2 regions of the Streptomyces sp. NPDC096013 genome follow, and region 2 is predicted to be linked to the other one. Evidence: riboswitches for the same ligand, from Rfam matches in the RefSeq annotation. Region 2 holds a riboswitch; the other holds the start of a gene.
The links. A riboswitch is a leader RNA that binds a small molecule or an ion and turns the genes downstream of it on or off. The one in region 2 is predicted to bind thiamine pyrophosphate.
Positions count from the first base shown of each region.

Region 1: another riboswitch for thiamine pyrophosphate. It lies ahead of thiC (phosphomethylpyrimidine synthase ThiC); the one in region 2 lies ahead of thiO (glycine oxidase ThiO).

Region 1 is NZ_JBIWGK010000006.1:302,516-308,153, reverse strand. It holds gene ACIRB1_RS22225 (serine hydrolase domain-containing protein) at 308-1,549, shown strand; gene thiC (phosphomethylpyrimidine synthase ThiC) at 1,560-3,380, opposite strand; TPP riboswitch at 3,373-3,562, opposite strand; gene ACIRB1_RS22215 (YibE/F family protein) at 3,634-5,169, shown strand.
Region 2 is NZ_JBIWGK010000002.1:462,778-468,415, reverse strand. It holds gene metF (methylenetetrahydrofolate reductase [NAD(P)H]) at 1-104, opposite strand, end outside; gene thiE (thiamine phosphate synthase) at 216-875, opposite strand; gene ACIRB1_RS09600 (Rv2175c family DNA-binding protein) at 967-1,338, opposite strand; gene ACIRB1_RS09595 (NAD(P)/FAD-dependent oxidoreductase) at 1,403-2,632, opposite strand; gene ACIRB1_RS09590 (hypothetical protein) at 2,677-3,015, opposite strand; TPP riboswitch at 3,113-3,225, shown strand; gene thiO (glycine oxidase ThiO) at 3,222-4,385, shown strand; gene thiS (sulfur carrier protein ThiS) at 4,382-4,582, shown strand; gene ACIRB1_RS09575 (thiazole synthase) at 4,586-5,380, shown strand; gene pknB (Stk1 family PASTA domain-containing Ser/Thr kinase) at 5,515-5,638, shown strand, end outside.

The sequences.
Region 1 (5,638 bases), on a different contig from region 2:
CCCGCCGACAACAGATGAATCCCATCCGGAGACACCGCCAGCCGCTAATGGAAAACATCCCTCACACCACGGTCGCCGCCGGTGAGCCGTTCTCCCGATTCCGCGTCCTCGATCCCCAGGACTTTGCGGAGCGCTTCGCGCGCCGCCCGCCTCGCGGTCGTGGAAGGCGGGCGGGGGTGAACCCGTGGTCCGTAGGGGGGCTGGGGGTACCCCCGATTCGGAGGGCAGTCCCATCCTTCCGCGCCGGGAGATCCGGTTGGCTGGTGATCGTCACCGACCGAGAACCAGAGCACCGGGGGATACGACCATGCAGATGCCGTCGTCGAAGATGGCCGGCGCCGCCGCGCTGGCAGCAGCCCTGCTCGCACTGGGCACACCGCTGGCCGCGACCGCCGCCACCGCCGGACACCCGGCGCCGAGCCCCTCCTACACCGCGAAGACACTCCAGCAGGACCTCGCGGCCGTACGGAAAGCCGGAGGCGGCGATGTGAACGTGCTTGCCAGGGTCGACGGAACAGGCAGCGCCCCGCTCATGGCCCGCATCGGCACCCGCACCTCCGGCTCCACGGACCCGGTCCCCTGGAACGCGCACTTCCGCGTGGCCAGCACGACGAAGACCTTCGTGGCGACCGTCGTCCTCCAACTCGTCGCGGAGAAGCGGCTGTCGCTCGACGACACCGTCGAGCACTGGCTCCCCTCGGTCGTCTCGGGCAACGGCAACGACGGCAGCCGCATCACCGTCCGCGACCTGCTCCGCCAGACCAGCGGGCTGTACGACTACATCGACGACCCGGCGATCCAGGACCGGCTGATCAACCACTTCGACGAGAACCGCTACAACGACACCCCCACGGCCGACCTGGTCGCGGTGGCGATGAAGCACCGGCCGCTGTTCGTGCCGCAGCCGGGCGGAGCCACCCGGTGGGCGTACTCCAACACCAACTACCTGCTGGCCGGGATGATCGCCGAGAAGGCCGGCGGCGCGAGCTGGCAGGACCTCGTCGAGCACCGGATCATCGCGAAGCTCGGACTGCGGAACACCTCCATTCCCGGGCTCAACCCGTTCCTTCCCGACCCGCATGTGAACGCGTATCTGACGACCGCCGACGGCAAGCGCCTCGACGTCACCGAGCAGAGCTACCAGCACACCGCCGACTCCGGTGTGGTGAGCACCACCGCCGACCTGAACACCTTCTTCCGCGCCCTGGCCGACGGTCGGCTGCTCCCCGCCGAGCAGTGGCGCGAGATGCGGCGGACCGTCGCGCGGAACGACGACCCGGAGGACGTGGCCGAGCTGCCCGAGGGCACCTACGGCCTCGGCCTCCGCAAGATGCCGCTGTCCTGCGGCGGCTTCTACTACATGCACGAGGGAGACGGACCGGGCGTCAACACCCGCCCCGCGGTGAGCGCTGACGGCAGGCGCGCGGTGACGGTCTCCATCACGACCACCACCGCACCGCCGGACCTCGCCGCCCTCAACCGCGCGACGGGCACCCTCGTGGACCACGCCTTGTGCCTCAAGCCCGCCGCGAGTTCGCCGAGGAGCTAGCCGGTCGTCGTCAGTCGGCGATCGGCAGGTACACCCGGTTGCCCGCCGCCGCGAACTCCTTCGACTTCTGCTCCATCCCGACCTCGATCTCCTCCCGGCTCCCGCCGTGCTCACGGCGGATGTCCTGGGAGATCTTCATCGAGCAGAACTTCGGCCCGCACATCGAGCAGAAGTGAGCGGTCTTGGCGGGCTCGGCCGGAAGTGTCTCGTCGTGGAACTCCCGTGCCGTGTCCGGGTCGAGGGCCAGGTTGAACTGGTCCTCCCAGCGGAATTCGAAGCGGGCGTCGGACAGCGCGTCGTCCCATACCTGTGCACCGGGGTGCCCCTTGGCGAGGTCGGCTGCGTGGGCGGCGATCTTGTAGGTGATGACGCCGGTCTTGACGTCGTCACGATTGGGCAGGCCCAAGTGCTCCTTGGGCGTGACATAGCAGAGCATGGCCGTGCCCCACCAGGCGATCATCGCGGCACCGATGCCGGAGGTGATGTGGTCGTACGCAGGCGCGACGTCCGTGGTCAGCGGGCCGAGCGTATAGAACGGAGCTTCATCACAGATCTCCTGCTGAAGGTCGATGTTCTCCTTGATCTTGTGCATCGGGACGTGTCCCGGGCCCTCGATCATCGTCTGTACATTGAAACGCTTCGCGATCGTGTTGAGTTCCCCGAGCGTCCGCAGTTCCGCGAACTGTGCCTCGTCGTTGGCGTCCGCGATCGAACCGGGCCGCAGGCCGTCGCCGAGCGAGTACGTGACGTCGTAGGCGGCGAGGATCTCGCACAGTTCCTCGAAGTTCTCGTACAGAAACGATTCCTTGTGGTGCGCGAGGCACCAGGCCGCCATGATCGAGCCGCCGCGCGAGACGATGCCCGTCTTGCGGTTCGCCGTCAGCGGTACGAACGGCAGCCGCACGCCCGCGTGGACGGTCATGTAGTCCACGCCCTGTTCGGCCTGTTCGACGACCGTGTCCTTGTAGATCTCCCAGGTCAGCTCCTCGGCGCGGCCGTCGACCTTTTCGAGTGCCTGGTAGAGCGGCACCGTGCCGATGGGGACAGGGGAGTTGCGCAGCACCCACTCACGCGTGGTGTGGATGTTGCGGCCGGTGGACAGGTCCATGACCGTGTCGGCGCCCCAGCGCGTCGCCCAGGTCATCTTGTCGACCTCCTCCTCGATGGAGGAAGTGACCGCGGAATTCCCGATGTTGGCGTTGACCTTCACCAGGAACCGCTTGCCGATGATCATCGGCTCGATCTCGGGATGGTTGACGTTGGCGGGCAGCACCGCACGCCCGGCCGCGATCTCCTCCCGGACGACCTCGGCGTCGACGTTCTCGCGTACGGCCACGAACTCCATCTCGGGGGTGATCTCACCCCTTCGCGCATAGGCGAGTTGTGTGACCGCCGTACCGTCACGGCCTCGGCGCGGCTGACGGGGGCGCCCCGGGAAGACCGCGTCCAGGTTGCGCAGTCCACCGCGCGGTGAGGTGTGCTTGATCCCGTCGTCCTCGGGGCGGACGGGCCGGCCCGCATACTCCTCGGTGTCGCCGCGGGCGATGATCCAGTTCTCCCGCAGCGGCGCCAGTCCCCTGCGGACATCGGTGTCGACGAGCGGATCGGTGTACGGACCCGAGGTGTCGTACAGCGTCACCGACTCCCCGTTGGTGAGATGCACCTGACGGACCGGCACCCGTAGATCGGGGCGCGAGCCCGCGACGTACCCCTTGTGCCAGCCGATGGACTTCCCGGCCTCCGTGGGCTGTTCGGCCCGAGCGGACTTCTCGCCCGGAACGGGCTGTTCGTCCTGGCTGGAGGCAGGCGTGCGTACGTCCTTGTTGGTCATGAGACCTACTCCCTACGCCGGCATTACCCGGTAACAGGTTCGGCGGTCGACGCAGCGGCTTCCGTCAGCCGATGTTTCATGTGAAACATCACTCGATTCAGGTGACGTTTCCCGTGAAACATCGCAGAGACGAAGGTCAGCGCCCTCTCAGCCCGGTGCTCCGAGCTCCCGCGTGTGCAAAGGTGCCTCCACGCTAGCGCCATAAGTGGCGCGGTGAACAGTGGGCCTCCGGCGTTCTTGCGATGATCGGGCGGTGACCACGACATCGCAGCCCCCGTATCCGCCGACCGGGCCGCCCCATGGCCACGACCATGGATCCGGCGACGACCGCGATTCCGGGCACGACCACGGACCGGGCGGGGACGGCGGGCACGGTTCCGGTGCGGCCGGTGGTCACGGTTCCGGTGGAGGCGGTGGGCACGGTCACTCGCACAGTCATGGACCCGCCGCCCCCGTCTCCCGGCATCTGCGGAAGGTCATCGCGGCGATCCTGATCCCGTTCACGGTGGCCGTCGTGGTCGGCATGGTGGTGCTGTGGCCAGGCGGCGCCCCCTCGCACAAGCGCACCGGCGTCGGCTTCGACCGGCAGACCCAGCAGGCGACGGTCACCAAGGTCGTCAGCGTGAGCTGCGCGTCGGTGAACGCATCGGGCGGGGGCTCGACCGGGGACACCTCCACCGCCGAGGGCTCCTCTGCGGCACAGGAAGCGGCAGGCACCTGCAAGAAGGCCACGGTCACGGTCTCCACCGGCAAGGACAAGGGCCGTACGTTCACGGAGATCGTCCAGCCCGACCAGTCACGGCAGTTGCATCAGGGCGAGAAGGTCGTGGTCGCGTACGAACCCTCGGCGCCCAGGGATCTGCAGTACTCCGTCACCGATGTGAACCGTAAGTTCCCGATGGCGCTGCTCGCCGGGATCTTCGCGCTGGCCGTCGTGGTAGTGGGCCGGCTGCGCGGTGTCATGGCGCTGATCGCGCTGGCCATCAGCTTCATGATCCTTAACTTCTTCATCCTGCCCGCGATCCTGCACGGCTCGAACCCGCTGATCGTGGCGGTGGTCGGATCGAGCGCCATCATGCTGATCGCCCTCTACATGTGCCACGGCCTGTCGGCCCGTACGTCCGTGGCGGTGCTCGGCACCCTGATGTCACTGGTGCTGATCGGCATCCTGGGCTCGGGGTTCATCGACTGGGCCGCGCTGACCGGCAACACGGACGACAACACGGGCCTCATCCACGGGCTGTACCCGTCGATCGACATGAGCGGTCTGCTGCTCGCCGGCGTCATCATCGGTTCGCTCGGCGTGCTCGACGATGTGACGGTCACCCAGACATCGGCGGTCTGGGAGCTGCACGAGGCCAACCCGTCGATGGGCTGGCGCGGGCTGTACCGCGCCGGCATCCGCATCGGCCGCGACCACATCGCGTCCGTCGTCAACACCCTCGTCCTCGCCTACGCGGGCGCCGCGCTGCCGCTGCTCCTGCTCTTCTCCATCGCCCAGAGCAGCGTGGGGTCGGTGGCCAACAGCGAGTTGGTCGCCGAGGAGATCGTCCGCACGCTGGTCGGCTCGATCGGCCTGGTCGCGTCGGTACCGGTCACCACAGCCCTCGCGGCCCTGGTCGTCTCGGCGGACCGCCCGGGACGCGAGGCCGTTCCGGCGGGGGCGGCTGGGTCGGGGGGTGCAGCGGGTGCGGCAGGTTCGGCCGGCTCGGCTACGACGTCCACGGCGGCGCCGAGCGCCAAGCCCGCGGCAGCACGTGGCGGGAAGGGCCGACGCCGTAAGCACTGAGGCGCTCCCCGCTCTGAGGCGCGGCAAGCCCTGGGACGGCGCCAGCACTGAGGCTCCGAGAACCACGCAGGCAGCCCAAGCCCTGAGGTCCCGCAAACCCTGAGCGCCGCAAGCACGGGACCGCATTGCACCCCGCCGCACTGCACCCCACTGCACCGCGCAACGCCGTGCCGCGCAACGGCGCACCCCGCAGCACCGGCAAGCGCCGCAAGCGGCGGGAACCGCCCCAGGAAGCCGCGCAGAAGCGTTACTGCGGAACTCCGGGCCCTGGGAGAACCTTTCGGGCCCCCGACGGGACCTCCAGGGCTCACAGCGCCTCACGATGCCTCACGGCGTCCACGGCGTCCAGGGCGTCCAGGGCGTCCAGGGCGTCCAGGGCGTCCAGGGCGTCCAGGGCGTCCAGGGCGTCCAGGGCTCAACGATTCCTGGACGGTGGCGAAGCGTTACGCCAGCTCCCGCCCCCACCACG
Region 2 (5,638 bases):
TTCGGCGCGGAGAACTCGAACGAGTACGTCCTTTTGCCGGTCGCGAGCATGTCACGCACGGTACGTGCGCGATCAGTCCTGGTGGATGCGGTTCCGAAGGCCATACCCGCAGGTTAGTCAGGGGGCGGCGGACACCCAACCGGAACAGGGAATTTGCCTGTTTTGTCGCCCTGTTGTCCACCCATCGGACAGCGGGCCTCAAGGCGCGTGCCCTGTCAGGCCTGCCGCAGCCGCTTCGCGAACTCGGCCGCTGCCGCGCCCGGGTCGTCCGCGTCCGTGATGGCCCGTACGACGACGACACGGCGGGCGCCCGCTTCGAGCACCTCGTCGAGGGTGCCGAGGTCGATGCCGCCGATGGCGAACCAGGGGCGGTCGGTGCCCAGCGCGGCCGTGTACCGGACCAGGTCGAGGCCGGGGGCGTGGCGGCCGGGCTTGGTGGGGGTGGGCCAGCACGGGCCCGTGCAGAAGTAGTCCACGCCCTCCTGGACGGCCGCGGCGGCGGCCTCGGACTCGGCGTGCGTGGAGCGGCCGATCAGGACGTCCTCGCCGAGGATCGCGCGGGCCGCGGGCACCGGGAGGTCGCCCTGCCCGAGGTGCAGTACGTCGGCGCCGGCGGCGTGGGCGACGTCCGCGCGGTCGTTTACCGCCAGGAGTCTGCCGTGCCGGGCGCAGGCGTCGGCGAGGACCTGGAGGTACTCCAGCTCCTCGGCGGCCTCCATGCCCTTGTCGCGCAACTGCACGATGTCGACCCCGCCGGCCAGGACCGCGTCCAGGAACTCCGCCAGGTCGCCCTGGCGCCTGCGGGCGTCCGTGCAGAGGTAGAGCCGGGCGTCGGCGAGTTCCGCGCGGGCGGCTGCTGCGGCGGTGTCGGGCATGCGTGTGTCCCCCGTGGTCCGGTGTGTGGTGGTGTCGTGCACGGGCCGCGGTGAGCTTCCCCGCAGCCCGTGCACCTGGCGGTCGTCCGGGTCAGACGGCGAGCGCCTGGGCGCGGCGCTTCACCTCCGTGCCACGATTCTCGCTCAGGGCCTGCGCGGGGGTGCCGGGCAGGCTGGGGTCGGGGGTGAAGAGCCACTCCAGCATCTCTTCGTCGGAGAAGCCGTCGTCCCGCAGGAGCGTCAGGGTCCCCGTGAGGCCCTTGACGACCTTCTTCTCGGCCCCGTCGATGAAGGCGGCGGGGACGTGCAGCGCGCGGTTCTCACCACGGCGTACGGCGATGACTTGGCCGTCCTTGACCAGCTGCCGCACGCGTGTCACCTCGACATCGAGCATCTCTGCGATGTCGGGCAGCGTGAGCCAGGCGGGGACGAGAGCATCGATTTTTGCGTCAATCTCGGTCACGTAAACAGCGTGCCATCCCGGACTGACAGTCGGAAGCCGGGCCGGTCCGACCCGGTGGGACGAACTAGGCGATAGCCGCCTTCATCGGGAGGGAAGCATCCGCCAGCCGCTCCTGGTCCATGGGGGTCGCCGCCTCGATCAGCCGACGGCCCTGGGCCAGGTCACGGGGGCGGCCGACCGCCAGGAGGGCCACCAGACGGTCCCCGCGCAGCCAGCAGACGCTCCACGCCGGGGTGGACGGGTCACCGCGCCACAGGGTGGTGTCGGCGGACGCGTGATGACCGGCGTACTGGACGAAGCGGCCGAACTGCTCGGACCAGAAGTACGGCACCGGGTCGTAGACCGCCGGGGTCTCCCCGACGATGTTCGCGGCGACCGTGCGCGGCCCCTGGAGGGCGTTGTCCCAGTGGTGGACGAGAAGCCGCTCGCCGTACCTCCCCGAAGGGAAGGAGGCGCAGTCGCCGACCGCGTAGACGTCCGCCACCGAGGTGCGCAGGTGGTCGTCGGCCAGGACCTCGCGGTGGGCGCCCAGTGCGATGCCGGAGCCCGTCAGCCAGCCGGTGGCGGGGCGGGCGCCGATGCCGACCACGACGGCGCCCGCGGCCAGCCGGGTGCCGTCGTCCAGGACGACCTCGCCGGGCTCGACGTGCGCCACGCGCGCGTGCGTCCGCAGGGAGGCCCCGGCGGCGGCGTACCAGGCGGCCATCGGCGCGGCCACCTCGGCGGGCAGGGCCCCCGCGAGCGGCCGGTCGGCCGCCTCCACGACGGTCACCGCGCAGCCCGCCTCGCGCGCGGCGGTGGCGAACTCGGCGCCGATCCAGCCCGCGCCGACGACCACGATGTCGTGCTGCCGGGCGAGCACCGGGCGGAGCCGCTCGGCGTCGTCCAGGGTGCGCAGCAGATGCACGCCCGGGATGCCGTCGGCGCCCGGGAGCCGGATCGGTTCGGCACCGGTGGCGAGGACGAGGACGTCGTAGGGCACCGGGCCCTCGGCGGTGTCCAGTTCGTGGTCGGCGGGGCGCAGGCCCACGACCTCGCGCCCCAGCCGCACTTCGAGACCGAGCGCCTCGAAGTCGACGTCGAAGGCGGAGCCCTCCGCCTTGCCGAGCAGGACGGCCTTGGACAGCGGGGGCCGGTCGTACGGCTGATGGGGTTCCGCGCCGATCAGGGTGATGGCGCCGGTGAAGCCCTGCTCCCGGAGGGCGACCGCGGTCTGCACCCCGGCCATGCCCGCGCCGACGACGACCACGCGTCGCTCTGCCACCGTGCCCTGGTCCCGCGTCTGCTCGCTCACTCGATCACCATAGACACCTGACGATTTGTCAGTCAGCGGGCGCGTCAGGTGAGCTGTTCCACAGTGCTGGTCCCGTTTCCCTCCTGGGACTCCCACTCCCAGGTCTCCTCCAGGCGGACGCGGCCGTCCGGCACCTCGGTCACCAGGGAGACGCAGTGCCCGGAGGACGTCGTCCCGTCCGTCTTCAGCTGGACGTACCGGAAGTCGATCCGGTCCCCCGCGCGCGTGCCGACGAGATGCCCCCGTACGACGTCGCCGCCCGCGTACTCGGCCCAGATCTCGCCGTCCTGCTCGTGGTAGGTGAACCGGGTGCGGGTGCCGACCTGACCCGGGGCCTGGTCGGCGACGGGGGCGAGGACGAGACCGTCGAGCGAACGGGCCATGGACAGAGGCTCCCTTACTGACGCACAGGGCACGGGCTAGGGTGGCAGACGTGCCGCGACTCCCGGGGATGTCCCCCGGACCCGCGGCAGAAAAGAGTAGAACGCTCGCGGGAGCCTGGGCGCACTGGGCTGAGAGGGAGGCTGGCGGCCTCCGACCGTACGAACCTGATCCGGGTCATGCCGGCGAAGGGAGGGGCTGGACGCCCATGCCTGCACGCACATCAGACGTCCTCGTCGTCGGGGGCGGGATCATCGGCCTGGTCACGGCCTGGCGCGCGGCCCAACGCGGCTTCGCCACGGCCGTGCTGGACCCGGAGCCGGGCGGCGGGGCCGCCCAGGTGGCCGCCGGGATGCTGGCCGCCGTCACCGAACTCCACTACGGCGAACAGACCCTGCTCGCCCTCAACCTGGCCTCGGCGCACCGCTACCCGGACTTCGCGGCCGAGCTGACCGACCTCACCGGCCTGGACCTCGGCTACCGCCGCTGCGGCACGCTGGCCGTCGCCCTGGACGCCGACGACCGGGCCCATCTGCGTGAACTGCACGCGTTGCAGCAGCAGTCGGGCCTGGACTCCGAGTGGCTGTCCGGGCGCGAGTGCCGGCGCCTCGAACCGATGCTCGCACCGGGCGTGCGCGGGGGGCTCAGGGTCGACGGGGACCACCAGGTCGACCCGCGGCGGCTGGCGGCGGCGCTGGTGGCCGCCTGCGAGCGGGCCGGGGTCGTCTTCCACCGGACCTGGGCCGAGCGGCTCACGGTCGCGCGGGACCGTGCCACGGGGGTCGTCACACGGGAGGACACCCCGCTCACCGCGGACCAGGTCGTGCTCGCGGCCGGCAGCCTCAGCGGGCGGCTGACGGGCGTCCCCGACGACGTCCTGCCACCCGTACGGCCCGTGAAGGGCCAGGTCCTGCGGCTGACCGTGCCGGAGCGCCACGCGCCGTTCCTGAGCCGCACCGTGCGGGCCGTGGTGCGTGGCAGCCACGTCTACCTCGTGCCGCGCGAGAACGGCGAGCTGGTCGTCGGCGCGACCAGCGAGGAACTGGGCTGGGACACCACGGTGACCGCCGGCGGTGTCTACGAACTGCTGCGCGACGCCCATGAGCTGGTCCCCGGGATCACCGAACTGCCGCTCACCGAGACCCGGGCCGGACTGCGCCCCGGGTCCCCCGACAACGCGCCGCTGCTCGGCCCGACCGCGCTGCCGGGACTGCTGCTGGCCACCGGGCACTACCGCAACGGTGTGCTCCTCACGCCGGTCACCGGCGATGCCCTCGCGCATGCCCTGAGCACCGGTGAACTGCCGGACGAGGCACGCCCGTTCACCCCCAAGCGGTTCGCCCGCACGGAACTCGTGGAGCAGCCCGCATGAACATCTCCGTCAACGGCGAGCACCAGGAGATCGCTCCCGGCACGCCCCTGGACGTGCTCGTCCGGTCCCTCACCCCGGCCCCCTCCGGGGTGGCCGCCGCCCTCAACGAAACCGTCGTCCCGCGCGCGGAGTGGCCGTCGACCGCCCTCTCCGAGGGAGACCGCGTCGAGGTCCTCACCGCCGTCCAAGGAGGCTGACCCATGGCCGACGACCCCTTCGTCCTCGGTGGTACGTCCTTCGCGTCCCGGCTGATCATGGGCACCGGGGGTGCGCCCAGCCTCGACGTCCTGGAGCGCGCGCTGGTGGCCTCCGGTACGGAACTCACGACGGTCGCGATGCGGCGCGTCGACGCCTCCGTCCATGGCTCGGTGCTGTCCGTGCTGGAGCGGCTCGGTGTCCGGGTGCTGCCCAACACCGCGGGCTGTTTCACGGCGGGCGAGGCCGTGTTGACGGCGCGGCTGGCCCGGGAGGCTCTCGGGACCTCGCTGATCAAACTCGAAGTGATCGCGGACGAGCGCACGTTGCTGCCCGATCCGATCGAACTCCTCGACGCCGCCGAGACATTGGTCGACGACGGGTTCACGGTGCTGCCGTACACGAACGATGATCCCGTGCTGGCGCGGAAGCTGGAGGATGCCGGGTGTGCGGCGATCATGCCGCTCGGGGCGCCGATCGGGTCGGGGCTCGGGATTCGCAACCCGCACAACTTCCAGTTGATCACCGAGCACGCGCGTGTGCCGGTAATTCTGGACGCGGGGGCGGGCACGGCGTCCGACGCGGCGTTCGCGATGGAGCTGGGATGTGCGGGGGTGATGCTCGCATCGGCGGTGACGCGGGCGCAGGAGCCGGTGCTGATGGCGTCGGCGATGCGGAGCGCGGTGGAGGCGGGGCGGCTGGCGTTCCGGGCGGGGCGTATCCCCCGCCGCCATTTCGCCTCGGCGTCCTCTCCCGCGGAGGGCCTCGCCGCCCTGGACCCCGAGCGGCCCGCTTTCTAGACACCCCGCGCCCCGCCGAGGCCGTCGAAATCGACGGCCTCGGGCAGGTGCGATGCGTCACAGGTCCGCTTCAGTACTGCCCCGAACCGGACGAAAACGCCATGGTGTCGGCGTCGGCTCGTACACTCACCTGCGTGGATACGACCCTTCATGACCCTCTCGTCGGGCAGTTGCTCGACGGCCGGTATCGCGTCGACGCGCGGATCGCCGTCGGCGGGATGGCCACGGTCTACCGGGCCGTGGACACCCGCCTGGACC